DNA from 2 places in the Arthrobacter sp. Y3221048 genome. Region 2 is predicted to be linked to the other one. Evidence: riboswitches for the same ligand, from Rfam matches in the RefSeq annotation. Region 2 holds a riboswitch; the other holds the start of a gene.
The links. Region 2 has a riboswitch for cyclic di-AMP ahead of AC5RVS_RS11875 (C40 family peptidase). Riboswitches for the same ligand answer to the same signal wherever they lie in the genome.

Region 1 (3,202 bases), 100 kb from region 2:
GCCTTCTGCTCCACCAGTCCGAAGGATGCAACGTCCCAGAACGCCGTCGAGCCGCCAACCCCCAGGATGACCTCGTAACCCTCCGGCGCCTTAAAGAACGACTTAAGCCCCTCGCGGACGCTGCCCACGAGGTTCTTCACCGGTGCCTGGCGGTGCGACGTGCCCAGCAGGTTCTGGCCGGCGGCGACCAGGGCGTCGACCTGTTCCGGACGGACCTTGGACGGTCCCGCGCCAAAGCGCCCGTCCTTGGGGAGCAGGTCGGCGGGAATGCTGATGGACTGGGTATCGCTCATGAATACCTTTCCTGGCGTGGGGGCAATGATCTCGATGGCGGTTCGCCGTTGAACGCCCGTTTCATTCTGCCCCAACGCCAAGGGCCGCCGTTAGTTGAACCCGGCATTGTTGCGTTGGCCGCATGGCGCGTCAGCCCGCGGCGTAGCTGCCGGTCGGGCACGGAAAACAGGCTAGGCTGGTGAGGGGAGAACACCCTCATGCATGCTGCTGGAGCAGCCTTTAACCGCGCCGAGGAGCAAGAAGCCATTGACTGATCTCATCGACACTACCGAGATGTACCTGCGCACTATCCTCGAGCTCGAAGAAGAGAACATCGTTGCGCTGCGCGCCAGGATCGCCGAGCGGCTGCGCCACTCTGGCCCGACGGTTTCGCAGACGATCGGGCGGATGGAGCGGGACGGACTCGTGGTCGTCACCGGCGACAGGCATCTCGAGCTGACCGAACTGGGCCGGCGAAAAGCGACCGAAGTGATGCGCAAGCACCGGCTGGCCGAGCGGTTGCTCTCCGACGTCATCGGACTGGACTGGGCCTACGTGCATGACGAGGCCTGCCGCTGGGAACACGTGATGAGCGAGCGGGTCGAGCAGCGGCTCTACGAACTGCTGGGCAGGCCAACGGTTTCGCCGTATGGCAATCCCATCCCCGGTTTGGAAGCGCTCGGGGGCCAGCCGGCCGAAGAGTTCACCTCCGGCGTGCTCAATCTGGCACAGGCCATGGGCAGCTACACGGCCGATAAACAGGTGAGCATAGTCAGGCTGGCGGAGCCCATCCAGGTGGAACCGGAACTGTTGCTCCAGCTGGAAGAGGGCGGCTTGAAGCCCGGCGCAAGCCTTCAACTGGAGACCGCCGGCGAGTACATTTCCGTGCGCGTGCCGGGGATCGACGGTGCCTTGGAACTGCCTCCGGAAGTTGCCGCGCACATCTTTGTATCAATGCGATGAAACGTTGTCCCCTAAATACACGCACCACGGATAACGGATTTATTACTTTCGGGGAGTTTTACGTATAGTTGACCGGGGTATCGAGACATCGATCCCACACCCTCCGCAAGCCGAACCCTGTCGGCGGAGGCGTGTATCCGTGAGACAGGGGCGGAGGACCCACCAAGCGGCAGTTTGTACGCTGCCTTGGGGTGAAGCCGCAGCGGGCAAAGCGTAGGTGAATCGTTCCACTCACGCTGTGTGCGGTGCGGCCGAGTTTTCTCTTGACTCGAATCCGACAGCTAACTTCGCAGGCGCTTTGGAGAGGTAAAGAATTTTGGCAGGTCACAAAGCCTCGGGACGGCGCCGTTCATCCGCCCCGGTCGAACACTCACGCCCACGTGCCGCGACACCCGGCCGCCGCCGCGCCCAGCCGGCGCCGTCGCCGGTAGCAGCAGCCGCACGCGACGTCGGGCATAAAACCGCGATCGTCGCAGCCGCGTCCGGGATGGCCCTGACAGTGATGCTCCCGACGACGGCCGGCGCCACGGCCGACGCCCCGCAGGAGGCTCCGGCCGCCAGCAGCAGCATCTCCGCCGCCACCGAAGCGCGCCTGACGTTTGAGCGTGCCGGGCTGACCAGCAAGTTCGACCCGGACACGAAGCTGAAGCAGGTCATGGTCGCTTCCGGCAGCAACGCCAAGGTTGTCAGCAGCGAAGGTTCCCTCTCGCAGCCGATGGACGAGATGACCATGACGTCGCCGTTCGGCTACCGCGTCAGTCCGATCACCGGCTATGCCGGGGAGTTGCACACCGGCCAGGACTATGGAGCAGCCTGTGGCACTCCGGTCCACGCGGCAGCCGGCGGAACCGTCGTCGAGGCAGGCTTCCAGGTCGGCGGCGGCGGCAACCGGATCGTGGTGGACCACGGCAACGGCCTGAAGACCACCTACAACCACCTGAGCACCATCGACACGTCGGTCGGCGCCACCGTGCAGCGCGGGGAGATGGTGGGCCAAAGCGGCACGACCGGAGCCTCAACCGGATGCCACCTTCACTTCGAAGTGATGGTCAACGACAAGCTGGTGGACCCCACCGGCTGGCTGTGACCAACACGCCGTAACCGGAACGTGACACAACCCGCAAACTGTTATAAGGTTTCACCCGTGCCAGTCGCCCACAGCCTGGCACCTTCGGGCGGAATGCCGAACTCTGCCGTCGCCCGAAGTTCGTTCGCACCGATTCGCATGGCAGAGGCGGGGGAACCACTTCCCGGACATCGCACGGTGTCCTTGGGGTAAAGCCGATCAGGCCCGGGCCACCAGCCCGCACGCCGGCCGGCCGGATGAACTCCCATCCGAACCCGACAGCTCACCTCGCAGGCATTTGGGAGAGGTACAGACCGTGTCCAAGAGCATTACTGCGGGCCGCCATCGTGCGACCCCCGTCCGCACGAGCCCGCTTGAGACGATTTCCAAGGCTGTGTCCGCGAATGCGGGAACCATGGGACGTCAGGGTGCCGTGATCGCCGCCGCTACCGGCCTGGTTTTGACCGGTACCATCCCGGCCCAGGCTGTCAGCGCTGACCGAGGGGTCGACGCCCCGGCCCGCGTGCAGGTGGAAGCCGTGCAGGCCTCCGCAGCCGTGAAGCTGACCTTCGAACGTGCGGGGATCACCTCCACCCCCGCGCCGGAGGCAGTTGTCCAGGCCGTCTCCAACGAGATCACCCCCACGACCGGCAACGACGCCGGGTCGAACGAAACCAAAACCGTCAAGAAGGCCGACGAAGCTGCCGCCAGCGGAGCCGCCGGCGCCATCGTCGCGGCCGCATACGGCCAGATCGGTGTCGGCCAGGACTGCACCGCCCTGGTCGAGAACGCCCTGCGCGCGGCAGGCTTCGCGGTGGGCGACCTTGCCCCCGCACAGTTCTTTGCCTACGGCACGCAGGTGTCCACCCCGCAGCCGGGCGACATCATTTACTACGCCAA
Region 2 (3,202 bases):
TGGTGGTCGCCGAACCGAAGATCTCCTCGTCGTAGATCCGCATCTCCTCGGTGATCCCGGAGAGCACCGTCGCGGGCACCACGGCTTGGGCCGCCTTCCCGCCGCCGGCCAGCACCGTCGCGCCCTTGGACACGGCGTCGTCGATCAGTGCGTACTGCCGGTCCGCCGAGGCCTGGGTGACCTGCGGTCCGATCACCGTGTCCTGCTTCATCGGGTCCCCGGTGGGCAGCGTGGCGACTTTCTCCGCGAACCGGCTCGAGAACTCCTCGGAAATGCTGCGGTCCACGATCACGCGGTCCACCGACATGCAGATCTGCCCGGCGTTCATGAACGCGCCGAAGGTCGCCGCCTGCACGGCGTAGTCGACGTCCGCGTCTTTGAGCACCATCAGGGAGTTCTTGCCGCCGAGCTCAAGCACCGCAGGCTTCAGGTTCTGCGCCGCGAGCGTGCCGATGATGCGTCCCACCTTGGTGGAACCGGTGAAGTTCACGTTGCGCACGCGGGGGTCGGAGATCAGGGTGCTCACCACATCGTTCGCGTCCGCCCGGTCATTCGTGATGACGTTCAGCACCCCAGCGGGCAGGCCCGCGTCCAGCAATGCGTCCGCCAGGAACAGGCCGCAGGCCAGCGGCGCGTCCTCGCTGGGCTTGAGCACCACGGTGTTTCCGACGGCCATCGGGATGGCCATGGCCCGCATGCCCAGGATGAACGGCGCGTTCCACGGAGACAGCGCCGCTACCACGCCGTAGGGCTGCCGGACGGAGAACGAGAACTTGCCGGGCAGGTCGGTGGCCAGCACGTCGCCACGAGGTGCGGTGGTGGCTGCCGCTGCCGCGCGCAGGATGTTGGCGGCCAGCTGGACGTTGAAACCGGCCCAGACCGCCACACCACCCACTTCGCCGGCCATCAACTCGATGCCCTGCTGCATCCGGTCTTCAAACAGGTCGGCAGCTTTCAGGAAAATCTTCGCCCGCTGGGTGGGAGGCGTCGCGGCCCACGCGTCGAAGGCCGCCGACGCCGCGTCGACCGCTCGCGTGACATCTTCCGGTCCGGCGGCCGCGACAGTGGCGAAGGCTTCGCCCGTGTAGGGGTTGATGTCCTCGGTGGTCTTGCCGGAGGCTGCCGGGACGTGCTCGCCGTTGATGATCAACTCACGTGTGATGGGCATGGCGCTCATTCCTTTCCGAAGTGGCTGGGCCACGCCGCCGGCCACAGCCGAAGCGCCGGCCGTCCCCGCGGCCCGGATAAGGCGGAGCCTACTCCCGCCGTCGTGCTCGGACAATGGCCGCCCTGTTGCAGGGGAGAACGGCCCGGATCAACGACGGCCGTGATGCTCCCCACTCTTCAAGGCGCCAAGGCACAGGAAAGCGGTGCGATCGAGGCCATTTTGTTCCTGCCGATGTACTCCCCACCGCCCTCGACTGCGCCTGAATCCGGAGCAGGAAGCCGGTGTCATTCGGTGACTCTCAGGTTATCCACAGGTAAATTTCAGGGCTTGGACAGTTATCGAACCGTTATGTACTGTTTTCAACACATCGGCGATCATCCGCTGATGTCCTCGGAGGGTATTGCCTAGCTCTGCCAGCCTTTCCGGGTTCGTTCGCTAGACATCTGGCAGAGGCGGGGGACCCACTTTCCGGGCCCCTCTTGGGGCTCTTGGGGTTAAGCCGTACGGAGTGCATACCGCGCTGCCGCACGGCCGGGTGACTCCCACCCGAACCCGACAGCTTACCTCGCAGGCATTGGGAGAGGTATCTTCTTGCTGCTCAAAAACAATCGCGCACGCCACCGTGCCACCCCGGTCCGCAACACCACCGTGGCCGGTCTGTCCCACGCCGTCTCATCCCGCGCCGGCACCGTCGGCCGCGGCGCCGCCGTGGTCACGGCCGCCGGTGGCCTGATGCTGGGTGCCGGCCTGCCGGCCAACGCTGCCGCCGATGTCACCGTCCCGACCTACGGTGCCGCCGACGTAACCGGCACCGTTGCCGCTCCGGCCAACGCCGGCTTCGAGGTGGAGCGCGCTTCGGTTACCAGCTCCACTGCCGACGCCGGTGCCACCACGCACACTGTGGTCGCAGGCGACACCGTCGGCACGATTGCCGCCCAGTACGGCAAAAATGTGCAGGACGTGCTGGCCATCAACGGCCTTGGCGCTTACTCCATCATTTACCCGGGCGACCAGATCGCGCTGACCGGATCCGCGCAGTCCGGTGGCGGCCAGGCAGCCCAGGGCAACGGCGGAGCCGCTACGACCCTGGCTGCGTCGACAGACGCCGCGACGGTCTCGCTGGCCAGCGCCGACATCAAGCCCGCCTCCACCAGCGGAAACCAGAGCATCGTGGACATCGCCATGTCCGGTCAGGGCACGCCGTACGTCTGGGGCGGCACCTCCACCGCCGGCTGGGACTGCTCCGGCTTCACTCAGTGGGTCTACGCCCAGGCTGGCGTCGACCTGCCCCGCCTCAGCCAGCACCAGGGCAGCGCCCTGACCCCGACCAGCAACCCGAAGCCGGGCGACCTGGTGGTGCAGAACGGCGGCGGCCACACGGGCATCTACTTGGGCGACGGCAAAATGATCAGCGCCCTGAACCCGAGCCAGGGCACCATGGTGCACGACGTGAACGCCATGCCCGTTACCGGTTACTACACGATGTAACCACCCCTCATGCCCCTGGAACGGCCATTCCCCCCAACGGCAGTTCCAGGATCACAGGGAAGCCTCGTCGGCCATGCGCCGGCGGGGCTTCTCCTCTTTTAACGCGCCGCAGGACTTCGCCTCCTCGTATCACGCGGCGGGCTTCTCCTCTTTAAGGGGACCCGATTGGGAACTCTTCACGCTGCGCCCTCCCCCGCCGGTCGGAGGTTTTCTCCCGGCGGCGAGCATCGGCGTCGTTGTTTATTTGCGGTTGCCGCGCTCTGGGAATAGGAGTCAGCGGGGGCAGGTTAAGCTACTACTCTGCCGTAGGCTCGGCGTTCTAGGGCTATTTCCGGCCGCCCGCAACAGCACGAACTCCACCCGAGGATTCTCCCGTGAATAAAGAACCGTCGACGAAAAGAGCCTCGGCGCAACCCGGATCAGCCAACGGCGGAGGGTTGACGGCTGACGAATCGCGCCGAAACCGCCGCGTGATTGGCATCCTGTTGGTCTCTGCGTTCGTGGTGATCTTGAACGAGACCATCATGTCTGTGGCGCTGACCGAGT

Region 1: linked by a shared signal. The riboswitch ahead of AC5RVS_RS12335 (M23 family metallopeptidase) and the one ahead of AC5RVS_RS11875 (C40 family peptidase) in region 2 are both predicted to bind cyclic di-AMP.

The regions. Positions count from the first base shown of each region.
Region 1 is NZ_JBNHHX010000003.1:747,780-750,981, reverse strand. It holds gene serC (phosphoserine transaminase) at 1-293, opposite strand, end outside; gene AC5RVS_RS12340 (iron-dependent transcriptional repressor DtxR) at 541-1,236, shown strand; cyclic di-AMP (ydaO/yuaA leader) riboswitch at 1,335-1,547, shown strand; gene AC5RVS_RS12335 (M23 family metallopeptidase) at 1,553-2,323, shown strand; cyclic di-AMP (ydaO/yuaA leader) riboswitch at 2,441-2,614, shown strand; gene AC5RVS_RS12330 (NlpC/P60 family protein) at 2,718-3,202, shown strand, end outside.
Region 2 is NZ_JBNHHX010000003.1:646,523-649,724, forward strand. It holds gene AC5RVS_RS11870 (aldehyde dehydrogenase family protein) at 1-1,168, opposite strand, end outside; cyclic di-AMP (ydaO/yuaA leader) riboswitch at 1,592-1,756, shown strand; gene AC5RVS_RS11875 (C40 family peptidase) at 1,760-2,656, shown strand; gene AC5RVS_RS11880 (MDR family MFS transporter) at 3,031-3,202, shown strand, end outside.